DNA from 4 places in the Cryobacterium sp. TMT1-66-1 genome. Region 1 is predicted to be linked to each of the others. Evidence: riboswitches for the same ligand, from Rfam matches in the RefSeq annotation. Region 1 holds a riboswitch; each other region holds the start of a gene.
What was found. A riboswitch is a leader RNA that binds a small molecule or an ion and turns the genes downstream of it on or off. The one in region 1 is predicted to bind thiamine pyrophosphate.
Positions count from the first base shown of each region.

Region 2: another riboswitch for thiamine pyrophosphate. It lies ahead of E3T29_RS19360 (3-oxoacyl-ACP reductase); the one in region 1 lies ahead of E3T29_RS04585 (ECF transporter S component).
Region 3: another riboswitch for thiamine pyrophosphate. It lies ahead of thiC (phosphomethylpyrimidine synthase ThiC); the one in region 1 lies ahead of E3T29_RS04585 (ECF transporter S component).
Region 4: another riboswitch for thiamine pyrophosphate. It lies ahead of thiD (bifunctional hydroxymethylpyrimidine kinase/phosphomethylpyrimidine kinase); the one in region 1 lies ahead of E3T29_RS04585 (ECF transporter S component).

Region 1 covers NZ_SOGP01000006.1:438,885-442,394, forward strand. The annotation lists gene E3T29_RS04580 (ABC transporter ATP-binding protein) at 1-550, opposite strand, end outside; gene E3T29_RS04585 (ECF transporter S component) at 555-1,208, opposite strand; TPP riboswitch at 1,241-1,350, opposite strand; gene E3T29_RS04590 (hypothetical protein) at 1,394-1,681, shown strand; gene E3T29_RS04595 (hypothetical protein) at 1,739-2,065, opposite strand; gene dinB (DNA polymerase IV) at 2,091-3,305, opposite strand; gene E3T29_RS04605 (ABC transporter permease) at 3,339-3,510, opposite strand, start outside.
Region 2 covers NZ_SOGP01000025.1:138,553-142,062, forward strand. The annotation lists gene E3T29_RS19360 (3-oxoacyl-ACP reductase) at 407-1,171, opposite strand; TPP riboswitch at 1,228-1,328, opposite strand; gene E3T29_RS19365 (SDR family NAD(P)-dependent oxidoreductase) at 1,390-2,055, opposite strand; partial or broken gene E3T29_RS19370 (NAD-binding protein) at 2,141-2,428, opposite strand; partial or broken gene E3T29_RS20810 (hypothetical protein) at 2,422-2,490, opposite strand; gene E3T29_RS19380 (hypothetical protein) at 2,889-3,389, opposite strand; gene E3T29_RS19385 (RNA polymerase sigma factor) at 3,484-3,510, opposite strand, start outside.
Region 3 covers NZ_SOGP01000009.1:332,858-336,367, reverse strand. The annotation lists gene hxlB (6-phospho-3-hexuloisomerase) at 1-394, opposite strand, end outside; gene E3T29_RS07380 (LuxR C-terminal-related transcriptional regulator) at 508-1,335, shown strand; TPP riboswitch at 1,415-1,523, shown strand; gene thiC (phosphomethylpyrimidine synthase ThiC) at 1,517-3,187, shown strand.
Region 4 covers NZ_SOGP01000010.1:36,953-40,462, forward strand. The annotation lists gene E3T29_RS20470 (hypothetical protein) at 26-157, opposite strand; partial or broken gene E3T29_RS20195 (DUF4097 family beta strand repeat-containing protein) at 174-461, shown strand; gene E3T29_RS20200 (hypothetical protein) at 468-731, opposite strand; gene E3T29_RS20205 (ABC transporter permease) at 752-1,000, shown strand; TPP riboswitch at 1,076-1,175, shown strand; partial or broken gene thiD (bifunctional hydroxymethylpyrimidine kinase/phosphomethylpyrimidine kinase) at 1,158-2,000, shown strand; gene thiE (thiamine phosphate synthase) at 2,066-2,710, opposite strand; gene thiO (glycine oxidase ThiO) at 2,754-3,510, shown strand, end outside.

The DNA.
Region 1 (3,510 bases):
TCGCGGTCGGTTCGTCAAGCAGCAGCAGTCCGGGCTGCATGGCGAGCACACCGGCCAGGGCCAGGCGCTGTTTCTGGCCGCCACTCAGGCTCGACGTGGGATGGTCGAGCGGCAGGTTCAGACCGACCTCGGCAAGGGCACGCCGCACGCGCGGCCAGATCTCTGCCCGCGGAACAGCCAGGTTCTCGCAGCCGAACGCCACGTCGTCGCCGACCCGGGCGAGTACCACCTGGGAGTCCGGGTCCTGCAGCACGAGTCCGACCCGACCCCGGGCCGCGGCCGCGCGCCTGCCGTCAATGAGCAGGCTGCCCGTCTCGTCGCCGTCCTCGGCGGCGCCGAGCACTCCGGCCAACGCGTGCACCAGGGTGCTCTTGCCAGCGCCGCTGGCCCCGAGCAGCAAGACCCGTTCGCCGGGCTCGATCCGCAGGTCGAGCCTCGACACCGCTTGGTTGTGACGTCCGGCATGGCGCCAGCCCCAGCCTCGGGCTTCGATCTGCACGGGCCGAATCTGCGGGCCGGGAGCGGACGCGTGCGACCGAGGGGCTGGCATCCGCTTAACTGATCGCGGCGGGTGCGCGCGAACCTTCCCGGCCGGCGGCGAATCGGCTGAGCGCGCCGGTGCGGGCCAGGCCGCGCACGGCAAGCCAGGACAACAGCCCGGCGAGCACAGTGCCCGATACGACAGCGGATACGAAGTAGACGGCCTTGAAACCGATATCCAGTGCCGCATAGCTGACGGTCGTGTCGAGCAGCCCAACGGCCACGCCGGCGCCGGCGCCGGCGAGGAGGGCGACGCCGAGACGCCAGTTGGCGTACAAGAACAGGGCCAGCACGATCTCCGCGCCGAGGCCCTCGACGATGCCCCAGATGAGCGTGGAGAAGCCCCACTGGGTGCCGATCAGCATCGATACGACGGCCGCGATGACCTCGGTGTAGAGGGCCGCACCGGGCTTGCGAATGATGAGGCCGCCGAGCACTCCGGCAAACAACCAGCCGCCGGCCAACAGGCCTTCGAGGCCGGGCGTGAACGTGAGGATCGCGCTGAGCGGCGACCAGGCGAGGCCCCAGGCCCAGAAGATGACGCCGCTCGCAACGCCAATGACGCTCGCGACGACGATGTCGACGACGCGCCAGCGAAAGTTGCGCGGCTTTTTCGCCGTCGATGCGTCGCGGCTGGACTGATTGAATGATGTCGTTGTAGCGTGCACTGTTCGTGCCCTTTCCGTAGGTGAATACAGGGCACGGGATCGAGAAGCCTCCCTGCGCTGGCATGATCCAGATCAGGTTCGACGGTCGAAGCTTGGTCAGCTTCCTCTCAGCCCGGTGTACCGGACTCCCGTGATCGTGTTCAATTCTAGTGCCCCGCTTAGACTTGTGGCATGGGGACCACGAGATGAGCATCGGCATTCTGCTCGTGCTGGCAGCGCTATACCTCGTATTGATGCGCCGCTTCATTCTGCGCCGCCGTCGTATCGCTGCGGGCCTGCCGGTGAGCGGCCCGTGGCACTTTCCGGCTTGGCTGCGGCGTCGGCTGCCACGCTGGCTGCGCCGTCGGTTCACGCAGGGCGGGTTCGCGGGTCGGTTCGCGCGTCGGCCGCGCTGGCCGCGCCGCTCCCGCTCTGCGCGCAAGCCGCGCGGCAGTCGCCCGGGCCCACCTTATAACCACGGGCCCAGTCTATAAACTGGGCCCGTGGACGGGGTCTGGGCCCCGTCCACGGGCAACATCAGCCGGGGGCGGCTACTTCTTCAGGGCCCGGATCACCCGGGCCAGGGCGCGGCCGGCCACGAGCAGGAACGGCACGCCGACGGCGAGCAGCGCGATGACATTCGGCTCGAATCGGGCGGTACCGCCCGACTTCACGTAGGCGCCGATCGGCAGCGACACTCCGCCCCCACCTCCGCCCGATCCGGCACCGCCCTCACCGGCGTCGCCGCCGCCGAAGCCGTAATAGGTGAGCGCAACGGGTACGAGGGTGACGCCGTCGATTTGCACGGGGTCACCGTAGGCCGATTTCACACCGGCGGAACGGAACGTTTCTGCGAGTTTTTCCGGAAGGCTGGTCATTCCAACAGGGTAGCCGACTCGTGCCTTATGGGCGAGGCTTGAAGAACGAGGCCGGACGCACGATTCCCGCCCCGAATCGCTCGGTCACGGAGTCGACCGCCAGCTCGGCGCCCCGCCAATCCTCGTCGGGATCCCACAGCCCCACCGATCCCGACGCCGTACCCAGCTGCTCGGCCCGCACCCCGATCAGGCGCACGCGGATGCCCGACGCGGCCAGTAGGTCGAACGCGGCCACGGCCTCCTCGTAGATGCGCCGCCCGACATTGCTGGGCTCGGCGAGGGTGCGCGAACGGGTAACCGTGCTGAAATCGGTGTAGCGCAGCTTGAGTGACACGCGCCTGGCCACCAGATCGCCCCTCCGCAGCCGTGCCGCAACGAGGTCACACTGCCGCAGCAACTCGCTGCGCAGTCGGTCAATGTCGGTCACGTCGTGCTCAAACGTGACCTCGTGGCCAACGCTCTTCTCCTCCCGCTCGAGCGTCACCGAACGCGGGTCACGCCCCCAGGACAGCTCGAACAACTTGTGACCGGATGCCTCCCCCAGCGTCCTTTTCAGCACGTCCAGCGGCGCGTGCGCGATGTCGCCGATGAGTTTCAGACCGAGGCGGGTCAGGGTCTGCTCGGTGGCCGCCCCCACGCCCCACAGGGCCGTCACGGGCAGCGGATGCAGGAACTCGATCGTTTCGTCGGCCGGAACGACGAGCAGCCCGTTGGGTTTGGACAGGCCGGAGGCAAGCTTCGCGACGAACTTGGTCGATGCCGCGCCGACGGAGCAGACCAGCCCGGTCTCGGCGAGCACCCGCGCGCGGATGAGTTCGCCGATCACGGCCGGGGAGCCGAACAGATTGGTTGCGCCGGCCACGTCGAGGAAGGCTTCGTCGATACCAAGCCGTTCCACGAGCGGGGTGACGTCGTCGAAAATGCTCATCACCCGGGTGGAATAGTCCCGGTAGAGGCCCATGTGCGGCTCGAGCACGATCGCGTTCGGGCACTGCCGCAGGGCGAGTGCCATCGGCATCGCTGAGTTCACGCCGTAGCGCCGCGCAATATAGTTGGCCGCCGTGACGACCGACCGACCCCCGCGGTGGCCCACGATCACCGGCAGGCGTACGTATTCGGGGTGCGACAGCAGCTCGACCGACACGAAGAACGCATCGAGGTCAACGTGCAGCACCGTCGCTGAACGGTCATCGACGTCGTCCGCCGAAATCTGCCGCCCACTGCCGTCCTGTCTGCCCACCGAAAAACCCTAACCCGTTCCGGTCACGAACGGCTAGCGCACAACCTTTTCGGCGCCGGCAATGCGCTGCGCGAAGTAGATGGGAATGATCGAAACCAGCACGAGCACCACGGCGATGACATTGACGACCGGCGCCTGGTTGGGCCGGAACAGGTTGTCCAGAATCCACAACGGCAGGGTCTTCACACTCGATCCGGCGGTGAAC
Region 2 (3,510 bases), on a different contig from region 1:
GGAACGCTGTCTCAGCGGAGATCCACGTGCTCACACGATAACCGGAGCGCACCGTGCTGGTGCGCCATCGATATTCAATTCCATGTGTCGAGGAGTGTATCCTGGCCCGCCGGGAGGCTGCTCGTCGCCACGTCACCCGCCCACCCGCCCGCCCGCGCGTCAGGATCCACGGTCAACCTCGCAGACTTCCGGCCGTCGCCGCCCCGGTCTCAGCATTAGCAAGTCGGTCACTCCCCCGGGGCTTTAGTACCTGCCGGACGAGGACCTACGCCGCGAACGGGGCCGGGCAGCTCCCAATTGCTCGATGGGCGACTGCGGCCGCCGCCAGGCGGCGCCGTGGTGGCCGCAACCCATAAGGAACGCATTGAAGTGGAGCTGGTGTGGGGCTGACCTGGCCGGCGCTGCCCTAGTTCATTACCAGGCCGCCGTCGACGACCAGGTTCTGCCCGGTGACCGACCGCGCCCAGGGGGAGGCAAAAAAGAGTACCGCATCCGCAAATTCGGCCGGGGTTGTCACTCTGCGTAGCGGGGTGGAGGCGGCGATGAAGTCGAACACGTCCTCGGGGGTAGCCGCGCTGGCATCCGTGGTGCGCAGCAGCCCGCCGGAGACCATGTTTACGGCGATGTTGTGCGGGCCGAGGTCTGAGGCGAGGGTGCGGGTTAGGGAGAGCAGGGCGGCCTTGGCGGCCGTGTAGTCGTGGTAGGGCACCACCGGGTTCTGAAACAGGTTGGTACCGATGTTGATGATGCGGCCAAACCCGACCTCGCGCATGCCTGCCAGCGCCTGCTGGGTTGTGTTCAGGGCACCGCGGACGCTGCCCGAGAATTGCGCCTGGAATTCGTCCCAGCTGATGTCGGCAGCGCCGGAGCGGGCGTCGCCGTTGAAGCTGAAATCGACCAACGCGTTATTGACCACCGTTGTCACGCTGGAGCCGAAATGTGCCTGCGCCTGCGTGAGCATTGCCGCGACCTGGGCCGGGTCGGTGACGTCGGCCTGTACGGCAAGAGCGTGTTCAGGCCCATAGCCGGAAGCCAAGGTTTCCGCCGCTGCGGCGCTGTTGCGATAGTTGATGACCACCCGGGCGCCCAGAGCCGCGAAAGCGTGCACGATGCTTTTACCCAGGCCGCGTGCGCCGCCAGTGACCAGGACAATCTGTTCTGCTATTTGCATGATTTTCTTCACCTTGGGTAAGGCGAAAGGACGAGATCCGGCACCAAAGCAGTGCACGTAATTCTCCGTGACATCCCTTCGCTAGTTCGAACTAGATCAGGTTCAACGGGTGTCATCTCAGCCGACCGTCATGCAGTCGGCACCCCGTGTCGCTGAAAACGAGTATACGCAACCGCCTGGTACCGGAAAATTCGCGTCCTGACAGTGAACGACGCTTTCTAGTCAGCGCTGATCTGGTGGCGGAAGCGATCGCGACGGCTGTGAAGGTTCCAGAGGTGCTCAGCGAGCACTGACGGGTCCTTCTCGGGATCGCCGGCGATGATGCGGCCGCCGATGATGAGCTGGGAGACCTGGATTCCTTCTTCTCCGAGGGCCTCGTTGAGCAGCTGTGCGTAGGCGGCCTGTCCAGCGAATGCGATTGATGTGCCGGTGACATTGCGGCCCGGGGTCACGGCGGATCCGCCGTTGACGAAGAGGATGGTGCCTCGGTTAGCGCCGAGGAAACGCATGCCGGGGAGGACCTGATGCACGGCGGTGACGGGTCCGTAGATGGAGAACTCGATTGGGCCAACGAGGTCGGCGGGAGTGGTCTCCAGAACCGGGCGCATGAAGTCCTTCTGCGGCAACGGGCTGTATTGCAGTACCTCGATCGGGCCGAGAGTTTCTGCGACCTGTTCGAGAGTGCGGGTGATGGAGGTCGGATCGCGCACGTCGGCGACGAAGCCGTGTGCTGAGATGCCCTCGGCCAGCAGTTCGGCGGCGAGGGCATCTACGCGTCCCTGGTGGCGGGCGATGAGCGCGACGGTGAAGCCTTCGGCCCCGAATCGCCGCGCGACGGCGGCCCCGAGTCCTGAGCCAGCTCCGATGATTGCGATAGTAGTCATAGCTGGTACAAGGGCCATGCTGTCCGAGAAATTCCGATACCCGCGCTGTGAGCTCCCGTGAGTGACGAGCCGTGGATTGGTAAGTCGCTCCGCTGCGTCCGGGCTTGGCCTGGCTGGTGGATACCGGGCCGGGAACGGGGCAGTTGGTGGTCAGCACCCAGCATTGACCGGATGCCGTGGACGCGACATCGAAGAGCGCCTGGTGGGTGAGGCCCAGTTTTTCACCGAGCACGAATGCTTCGCTGACGGCGATCATTGAGATGCCGAGGATCATGTTGTTGCAGATCTTTGCGGCTTGTCCGGCGCTCGGGTCGCCGCAGTGCACGATGCGCGCCCCCATCGTGGCAAGAATTGGTTCGGCGATCGCGAAGTCCGCCGCCGACGCCAGGCCGCGCGTCGAAGCAGTCCTCTCGCCGCTTGCAGCTCGGTCTCCATGTCGGCGAGGGTGAACAGTAGGGACTGTTGTTCGACGAGGAGCTAACCTTCATCGGGCACATAGAGACAGGATCGACAATCAGGTCCATGTAGTGCCAGAACTCGCGATGGTCGGCGTAAAACGATGTCGGGTGGGTAGACCGCGCTTACTGGTGCAGAGGAAGCCTTAACCCGAAAAATTATGTACTAGGTGATTCTCGCTGTGGCGGCCGACGCTCGCGACAACAAGTTATGGCCATCGTTGCGGTTCAGGATCAAGCAAACGCCCATCATGTACCCACCTGAATCGACCCGGAGCGATTTCTCGTTCAACCGGATGCTGTGTGAGCCTCTCCCCACCGTCTGACGCCGATGGGACGATACCACGCAGCGTTCCCGACCGCTCTCGCGAGCCCGGATCAGCCCGGGAACGCTGCGTCGTAGACCGCGCGAAGCTCGGCACTGTCAGCCCCGGTCACGCCGCATCCCGTGATCGTTCCATCGATTGCGCCGACGAGGTAGCTCTGGCCGACCTCGAAGGGCACGCCTGAGAAGTCGGAGGTCATCGTGTCGACCTGCGCCACCTCCACGCGGTCGGCGACGTCGCCGACAAAGCGCTCCGTGACCTCCAGCACAACGGTGTTGCCCTGGATCTGCAGCACCGTCGCGGCGAACGCCTGCTCCTGCGCCGCGACGGTCGCAGGCTCAAGCGGGAGGCAGCTGCCACTCGCCAGGCCTCCGCCCATGGGAGGCTGCAGCGACTCGACGGTGGGTTCCGGGCCACCGAGAACGAGAGGCGCGACGATTGCAGCGGCGATGGCGAGGCCGGCGGCGACGCCGACCACCGGCATCCACCGCCGGAACGCGCGTCGTGGCGTCTCGGGCGTGGCGGTCGTGGTGGGTGAGGATTGGTCGGTCATGATCTGCTCCATTCTGTGGTCGAGCCACGTCGGCGAGGCAGGGGGCAGCGCGCGGGCCGGATCGGCGGCGCGCAGCTGATCGCGCAGCGCACGGTCATCGTCGTGCATCTTCGCTCCCTTC
Region 3 (3,510 bases), on a different contig from region 1:
GCCCGAGGGGCGACTCCGGCGCCGTGGTCAGCGCGAGAACGTTCGCACCCACACCGTGAGCCGTCTCGGCGGCGCGCACGATGGCGCCCGTCGTTCCGGATCCGCTGGCCACCAGCAGCAGGTCGCCCTGCGCAATCGCCGGGCTGGTGACCTCGCCGACCACGTGCACGTCAAGGCCCAGGTGCATGAGCCGCATCGCGGTCATCTTCAATGCCAGCCCGGAACGGCCGGCTCCCAGCACGAACACCCGCGGTGCCACAGCGAGCAGACTCGCCGCGTCATCCAGCACCACAGAAGCGGATGCCGCCCGCAGCGCGTCCACGACGCGGCCATTCTCGGCGAAAATGAGACCGAGGGCATCCGCTGTGGTGGGGGTGGTTGTAGTTTCGGTCATGGGTCAATACTTCACTCTTTCGAGTGGGCGTGCGGCCCGCCAAACGAATGGTTTTACTACCCAAACGAATGGCTCCGGGCAGGCTCCACGGACGGTTCGGATAGGCTATCCGTATGACCTTCCTCGCCGATTCACCCGTGCAGACCGCGCGCAGCATGGCCGCCGAACGCTCCAAGCTCATCGCCGACCTCACGGACGCGCACGCGACCACGCTGGAATCCCTGCTCGCCGTGCTGCGCTCGAGCAGCACGAGTGACACCGCTGCCCGCCAGAAGGCCACCGAACTCGCCGCCGCGGCGATGGTCGCCCTGCGCGCGGTGAGCGACCTCGACCGGAGCCTCACCGAAGAACCTGTTGCCCGCGCCTTCGAACGTCTCAAAAATGACCTGCGTCCGCTGGTGCGCTTCGGCGACCTCGACGTGCAGTTCATCGAGCCGCCGGTCAACGGCCGCGCGCTGCCCGGCGAAGTCGCCCACGAGGCCAGGGCCATCGTGCGCGGCGCCGTGCTCGCCCTGGTCGAGCAGACCGGGGTCGCGCGGGTGCGCGTTCAGTGGGACTGCGACGGCAGCAACCTGCTGATTCGCATTCGCGACGACGGACCGGGCGACCTCGACGCCGAGGTTCCGAGCGTTCGCCAGCTGGCCGCCCGCGTCGTGGCGCTCAGCGGAACGCTGGGTGTCGAGGCGACCGCCGGCTGGGGGTCGGAGATGGCGGTGTCGCTGCCGCTCGACGCGCCCACGGCATCCGTTTCGGCGGCGGCAGCCTGGGGCCTCAGCCCGCGCGAGCGCGGCGTGCTCGAGCTTGTGGCGTCGGGCGCGCGCAACAAGGCGATTGCCGAGGCGCTGACCATCAGCGAGAACACCGTGAAGTTTCACGTGGCCAACCTGCTGCGCAAGGTCGGCGCCTCGACCCGCGCCGAACTCGCCTCCCTCGCCCGCTGAACGGATGCCCGGCGCGCCGCCAGCACGCCGGCCGCCGCGAGCATGGACAGGACTCACGCTAGGGTGAAGGAGTCAGAAGACACACAACCCACGGGAGCGCGCACCAGCGAGCTGAGAGGACGGCCAGGGCCGTCGACCGTTGAACCTGTCCGGGTAATGCCGGCGTAGGAAGTTCGAGAACATGCGCACACTTGACGAAATCTCCATGTCTGAAACCGTCACCACCGGCCCGATCCAGGGCAGCAGCAAACGCTACGAACCGGTGCCGGCCTGGCCAGGGCTCGAAATTCCGGTTCGCCGGGTGAACCTCAGCAACGGCGAACACTTCGACCTGTACGACACGTCCGGCCCATACACCGATGACACGGCCACGATCGACCTCGAGAAGGGGCTGCCGAAGACCCGGGCCGGGTGGGAGCATCCGCTGCCCATCGACGGCGCTGCGACCCAGCTGGTCTGGGCCCGGGCCGGCATCGTCACCCCGGAGATGGCCTACATCGCCGCCCGCGAGGGCGTCTCTGTCGAGCTCGTGCGCGACGAGGTAGCCCGCGGCCGCGCGGTCATTCCGGCCAACCGCATGCACCCCGAGAGCGAGCCGATGATCATCGGCAAGGCCTTCACCGTGAAGATCAACGCGAACATCGGCAACTCCGCCGTGACCTCGTCGATCGCCGAAGAGGTCGAAAAAATGGTCTGGGCCGCCCGCTGGGGCGCCGACACCCTGATGGACCTCTCCACCGGCAAGGACATCCACCTCACCCGCGAGTGGATCATGCGCAACTCGCCCATTCCGGTGGGCACCGTTCCGCTCTACCAGGCCGTCGAAAAAGTCAACGGCGACCCGGCCCTGCTCACCTGGGAGATCTACCGCGACACCGTGATCGAGCAGTGCGAGCAGGGCGTGGACTACATGACCGTGCACGCCGGAGTGCTGCTGCGCTACGTGCCGCTCACCGCCAATCGGGTGACCGGAATCGTCTCCCGCGGCGGCTCGATCATGGCCGCCTGGTGCCTCGCCCACCATCAGGAGAGCTTTCTCTACACCCATTTCGTGGAGCTGTGCGAGATTCTGCGCCGCTACGACGTGACCTTCTCGCTCGGCGACGGGCTGCGTCCCGGCTCCATCGCCGACGCCAACGACGAGGCCCAGTTCGCCGAGCTGCGCACCCTCGGCGAGCTCACCAAGGTCGCCAAATCCTACGGCGTGCAGGTGATGATCGAAGGCCCCGGCCACGTGCCGATGCATAAGATCGTCGAAAATGTGCGCCTCGAGGAGGAACTTTGCGAGGAAGCCCCGTTCTACACGCTCGGCCCGCTCGCCACCGACATCGCCCCGGCCTACGACCACATCACGAGCGCGATCGGCGCGGCCATCATCGCCCAGGCCGGCACCGCCATGCTCTGTTACGTCACCCCCAAGGAACACCTCGGCCTGCCGGGCCGCGACGACGTGAAGACCGGAGTGATCACCTACAAGATCGCCGCCCACTCCGCCGACCTGGCCAAGCAGCATCCGCGCGCGCAGGAACGCGACGACGCCCTCAGCCGGGCCCGCTTCGAGTTTCGTTGGACCGACCAGTTCGCGCTCTCGCTCGACCCCGACACCGCGCAAAGCTTTCACGACGAGACGCTGCCCGCCGGCCCGGCCAAGGCCGCCCATTTCTGCAGCATGTGCGGTCCCAAATTCTGTTCCATGCGCATTTCAGCAGATGTTCGGGTGTACGCCGCAGAGAACGGCCTCACCAGCCTCGAGGCGATCGAGGCCGGGATGGCGGAGAAATCGGCTGAGTTCACCAGGATGGGTAGCTCGGTCTACCTGCCGTTGCGCGTACTCGGAGCCGACGAGCACTGATCGCGGAAGCTGATGGCGCGGCCAGCGGCACGCGCCGGCGCTGGCCGAATTGTGCGTGCGGGCCAGCGCGATCGGCCGGCACGCACAGTTTGACGGTGGACACCAATCCGTGAGTCCCGGGCCCGGCCTAGAATATGGGCCCAGTTTCCGGGACCGGGCCCGGTCAGGTCTGGCGCGCACCCGGGTACACTCCGTCTCATGGTTCTCGCCATTCTCGCCCCCGCCCCGCCGCCGCACCACTAACCCCCACTGCAACGTCCAACCCGTTCCCGGCCCGGGCCCGGAAACCATCAGTAGCTAAGCGGTGACCCAATCACCCCAGC
Region 4 (3,510 bases), on a different contig from region 1:
GTACGTCAACGACCTGCAGCACCAGCTAGCGGATGCCGCCGACAACGGCAGCGCAGATACGCGCGCTGCGGCCGAGCGACTTGCTGCCGAGCGGGTCGCGGCTCACCGCCGAGGTCTCGGTGGGCGGGGTCCGAACGGTCGGCCGACTCGGGGCCACCCGCCTCAAAGCCTCGATGGGTCCGGTCGATCTCGGTACCACCGGCGACCTGTCCCTGCGCGCCGGACACGGCAACGCAACGGTGCGCACAATTCAGGGTGCGGCCGACATCACCGCCGACCACGGCCAGATCCGGGTCGGAACGGTCTCCGGCGACGCCGTACTCAAAGCGTCCCACGGCAGCGCGCAGATCGATGAAGTCGGCGGTGACCTCGACGCGAAACTGTCCTACGGCGACCTGGAAATCACGCGAGTGCAGGCATCCGTTTCGGCAAAGACCGCATACGGGAGCATCCCGCTGCGGGAGGTTTCATGCGGTTCCGTGCAGGTCGAGAGCGGATTCGGCCAGGTCACCATCGGCGTCAAGCCGGGCGTGCCGGCCTGGCTCGACCTGTCGTCGAAAGATGGCCACGTGCGCAATGAGCTCGTCGGCGAGAGCGCTCCGGAGGCATCGGAGCAGGCCGTTACGGTGTGGGCCCGTACCCAATGGGGAAATATCAACATTCGACGTGCGCGACCAGGACGGCGTGCGCGCCGTCATCGGCCGCACCGGCCAGTTTTCGGCGGTCGACAAACTCCTGAACGGCGAGCAATATGCCCCTCGTTCTCACCGTGCTGCCGCTCTTCGGCAGCGGCTTCGTGCCGACCGACTCGATGCCGGTGTGGCTGCAGTGGTTCGCACAGTACCAGCCCTTCACTCCGTTCATCGAGACAACTCGCGGGCTGCTGCTCGGCACCCCACTCGGCTGGAACCCCGTGTTCGCCATCGGGTGGTGCGTCGTGATCGTGGCCGTTAGTTACGTCTGGTCACGGGCGCTCTACGAGCGCAAGTCGGTGCACTAGATCCGTGTCACCAGGGCGGGCGGTTGCGGCCGCCCGACCCCTTGTGTGCTGACGGCCGGCGCGCGTATAGGCTGGAGTCTTGACACGGGGTGCCGCACAGACTGTGCGTGCTGAGATCAATACCCGTTGAACCTGTCTAGTTAGTACTAGCGAAGGAATGTCACGGATGATCGATCGAACCCAGCCTGCCCTGCGGCAGATTCCCCGAGTCCTCAGTATCGCGGGTACCGATCCGACCGGCGGTGCCGGCATCCAGGCCGACCTCAAGAGCATCGCGGCCAACGGCGGCTACGGCATGGCTGTGGTGAGTGCACTGGTGGCGCAGAATACGCGCGGGGTGCGTTCGGTTCACATCCCGCCGATCGATTTTCTGCGCGAGCAATTGAACGCTGTCAGTGACGATGTGACCATCGACGCCGTGAAGATCGGCATGCTTGCGCAGCTCGATGTGATCACCGAGGTGCGCGACTGGCTCTTCCGGTGCCGTCCGCCGCTGGTCGTACTCGACCCGGTGATGGTGGCAACGAGCGGCGACCGCCTGCTCGACCCGGCAGCCGAGCAGGCGCTGCGCGACCTGATTTGCCACGTTGACCTGGTCACGCCCAACGTTCCCGAGCTGGCCGTTCTGCTCGCTGAGCCGCCGGCCGCCAACTGGGCGGAGGCCCTCGCGCAGGGCAAACGATTGTCGGACAGCACGGGTGCTACCGTACTGGTCAAGGGCGGCCATCTCAACGAAACGAGCTGCCCAGATGCCCTGGTCAACACCCACGGGCTGCTTGCCCAGTGCGTGGTCGAGGTCGCCCTGCCGCGCATCCGCACCACAAACACCCACGGCACCGGATGCTCACTCTCCTCGGCGATGGCCACGGTGCAGGCCAGAACCGGTAACTGGGCGAAGTCCCTGGCCGAAGTGAAAGACTGGCTCCACGACGCCCTGGCCCACGCCGACGAGCTCGAGGTCGGGCAGGGAAACGGGCCGATCCACCACTTTCATCGACTTTTCGACCGTGCGAATTCTGCCCTGATTGCGGGCATGAGATGAACGGGGCGACGACGTGGGCGCGACTAGCCGAGCGGCGGGAGGCTGGCGAGAAGCCGCTCGGCGGCATCCGTCGGGTCATCGGCGTCGGTGATCGCGCGCACCACGACCACCCGGGTGGCGCCGGCTTCGACCACCTGGTCGATGGTGCCGAGGTCGATCCCGCCGATCGCAAACCACGGGCGAAGGCTGCCAGCGGATGCGCTCTGCTCGGCCGCATAGCGCAACAGACCGGTTCCGACCGCTGCCCGACCGGGTTTGGTGGGCGTGGCCCAGACCGGGCCGACGCAAAAATAATCCAGACGGTCAGTTACGAGAGCGGCATCCACTTGTCCGGTGGTATGGGTCGACAAGCCGATGCGGGCCGCGTCGCCGAGCAGCGTGCGGGCGGCGGGCAGCGGCAGGTCCGTCTGGCCGACATGAAAAACCGGCGCTCCAGCGAGAACGGCGATATCCGCGCGGTCGTTGACCGCCCAGAGCCGGGCGTGTCGGTCGGCGACCGAACGCAGAATCTCGAGATAGTCGAGCTCCTCGGCGGCATCGATGGTCTTGTCCCGCAGTTGGATGATGTCGACCCCGCCGGCGAACGCGGCCGTCACGAAGTCGGCGAAATCGCCGCGCTCCGTACGGGCATCGGTGCAGAGATACAGCCGGGCGGTGATCGGGTCCATGCGACCAACCCTAAAGGGCTTCGGCCCGGCCTCGGTGCACACGATGAGTGAGCGGCGCGCACAGCGTACGGTCGACGTAGCCGTCATCGGCGGCGGCGTGATCGGGCTCGGCATCGCCTGGGCTGTAGCGCAGTCCGGCCGCACGGTGGCCGTCATCGACCCGGATCCGGCCGGTGGTGCCACTTTTGCTGCGGCCGGAATGCTCGCCGCGGTCAGCGAACTGCACTACCAGGAGGAGGCGTTGCTCGAGCTCATGCTCGCCTCCTCGAACCTGTATCCCGGCTTCATCGACTCGCTCGCGCCCGACAGCTACCTGACCGGTTACCAGCGTACGAGAACCCTGAATGTGGGCGCAGACGCGGCCGACCGGCAGGCGCTCGCCGACCTGCACGGCGTGCAGGTAGTCAACGGACTGGGCGTCGAGGCCATCACCGTTCGCGCAGCGCGGGTGCTCGAACCGTTGCTCAGCCCCCAGATTTCTGGCGCCTTTGTGGTGGAGCAAGACCATCAGGTCGACCCGCGCCGGCTCACCGAGTGCATCCAGTTGGAGCTCGCGCGCCACGGCCAGGACGCCGTCATACGCGTGCAGGCCAGCGGGTTGCTGCACGAGAATTCAGCGGATGCCTCCTCCCGCGTCACCGGCGTCGCCCTTTTCGACGGCTCAACGGTCACAGCCACCGAGGTGGTCGTGGCCAACGGGCTCGGAGCGGCAGCACTGGGCGGGCTGCCCGAACACCTCAACCTGCCGCTTCGCCCGGTCTACGGGGACATCCTTCGGCTGCGGGTGCCCGAGCACCTGC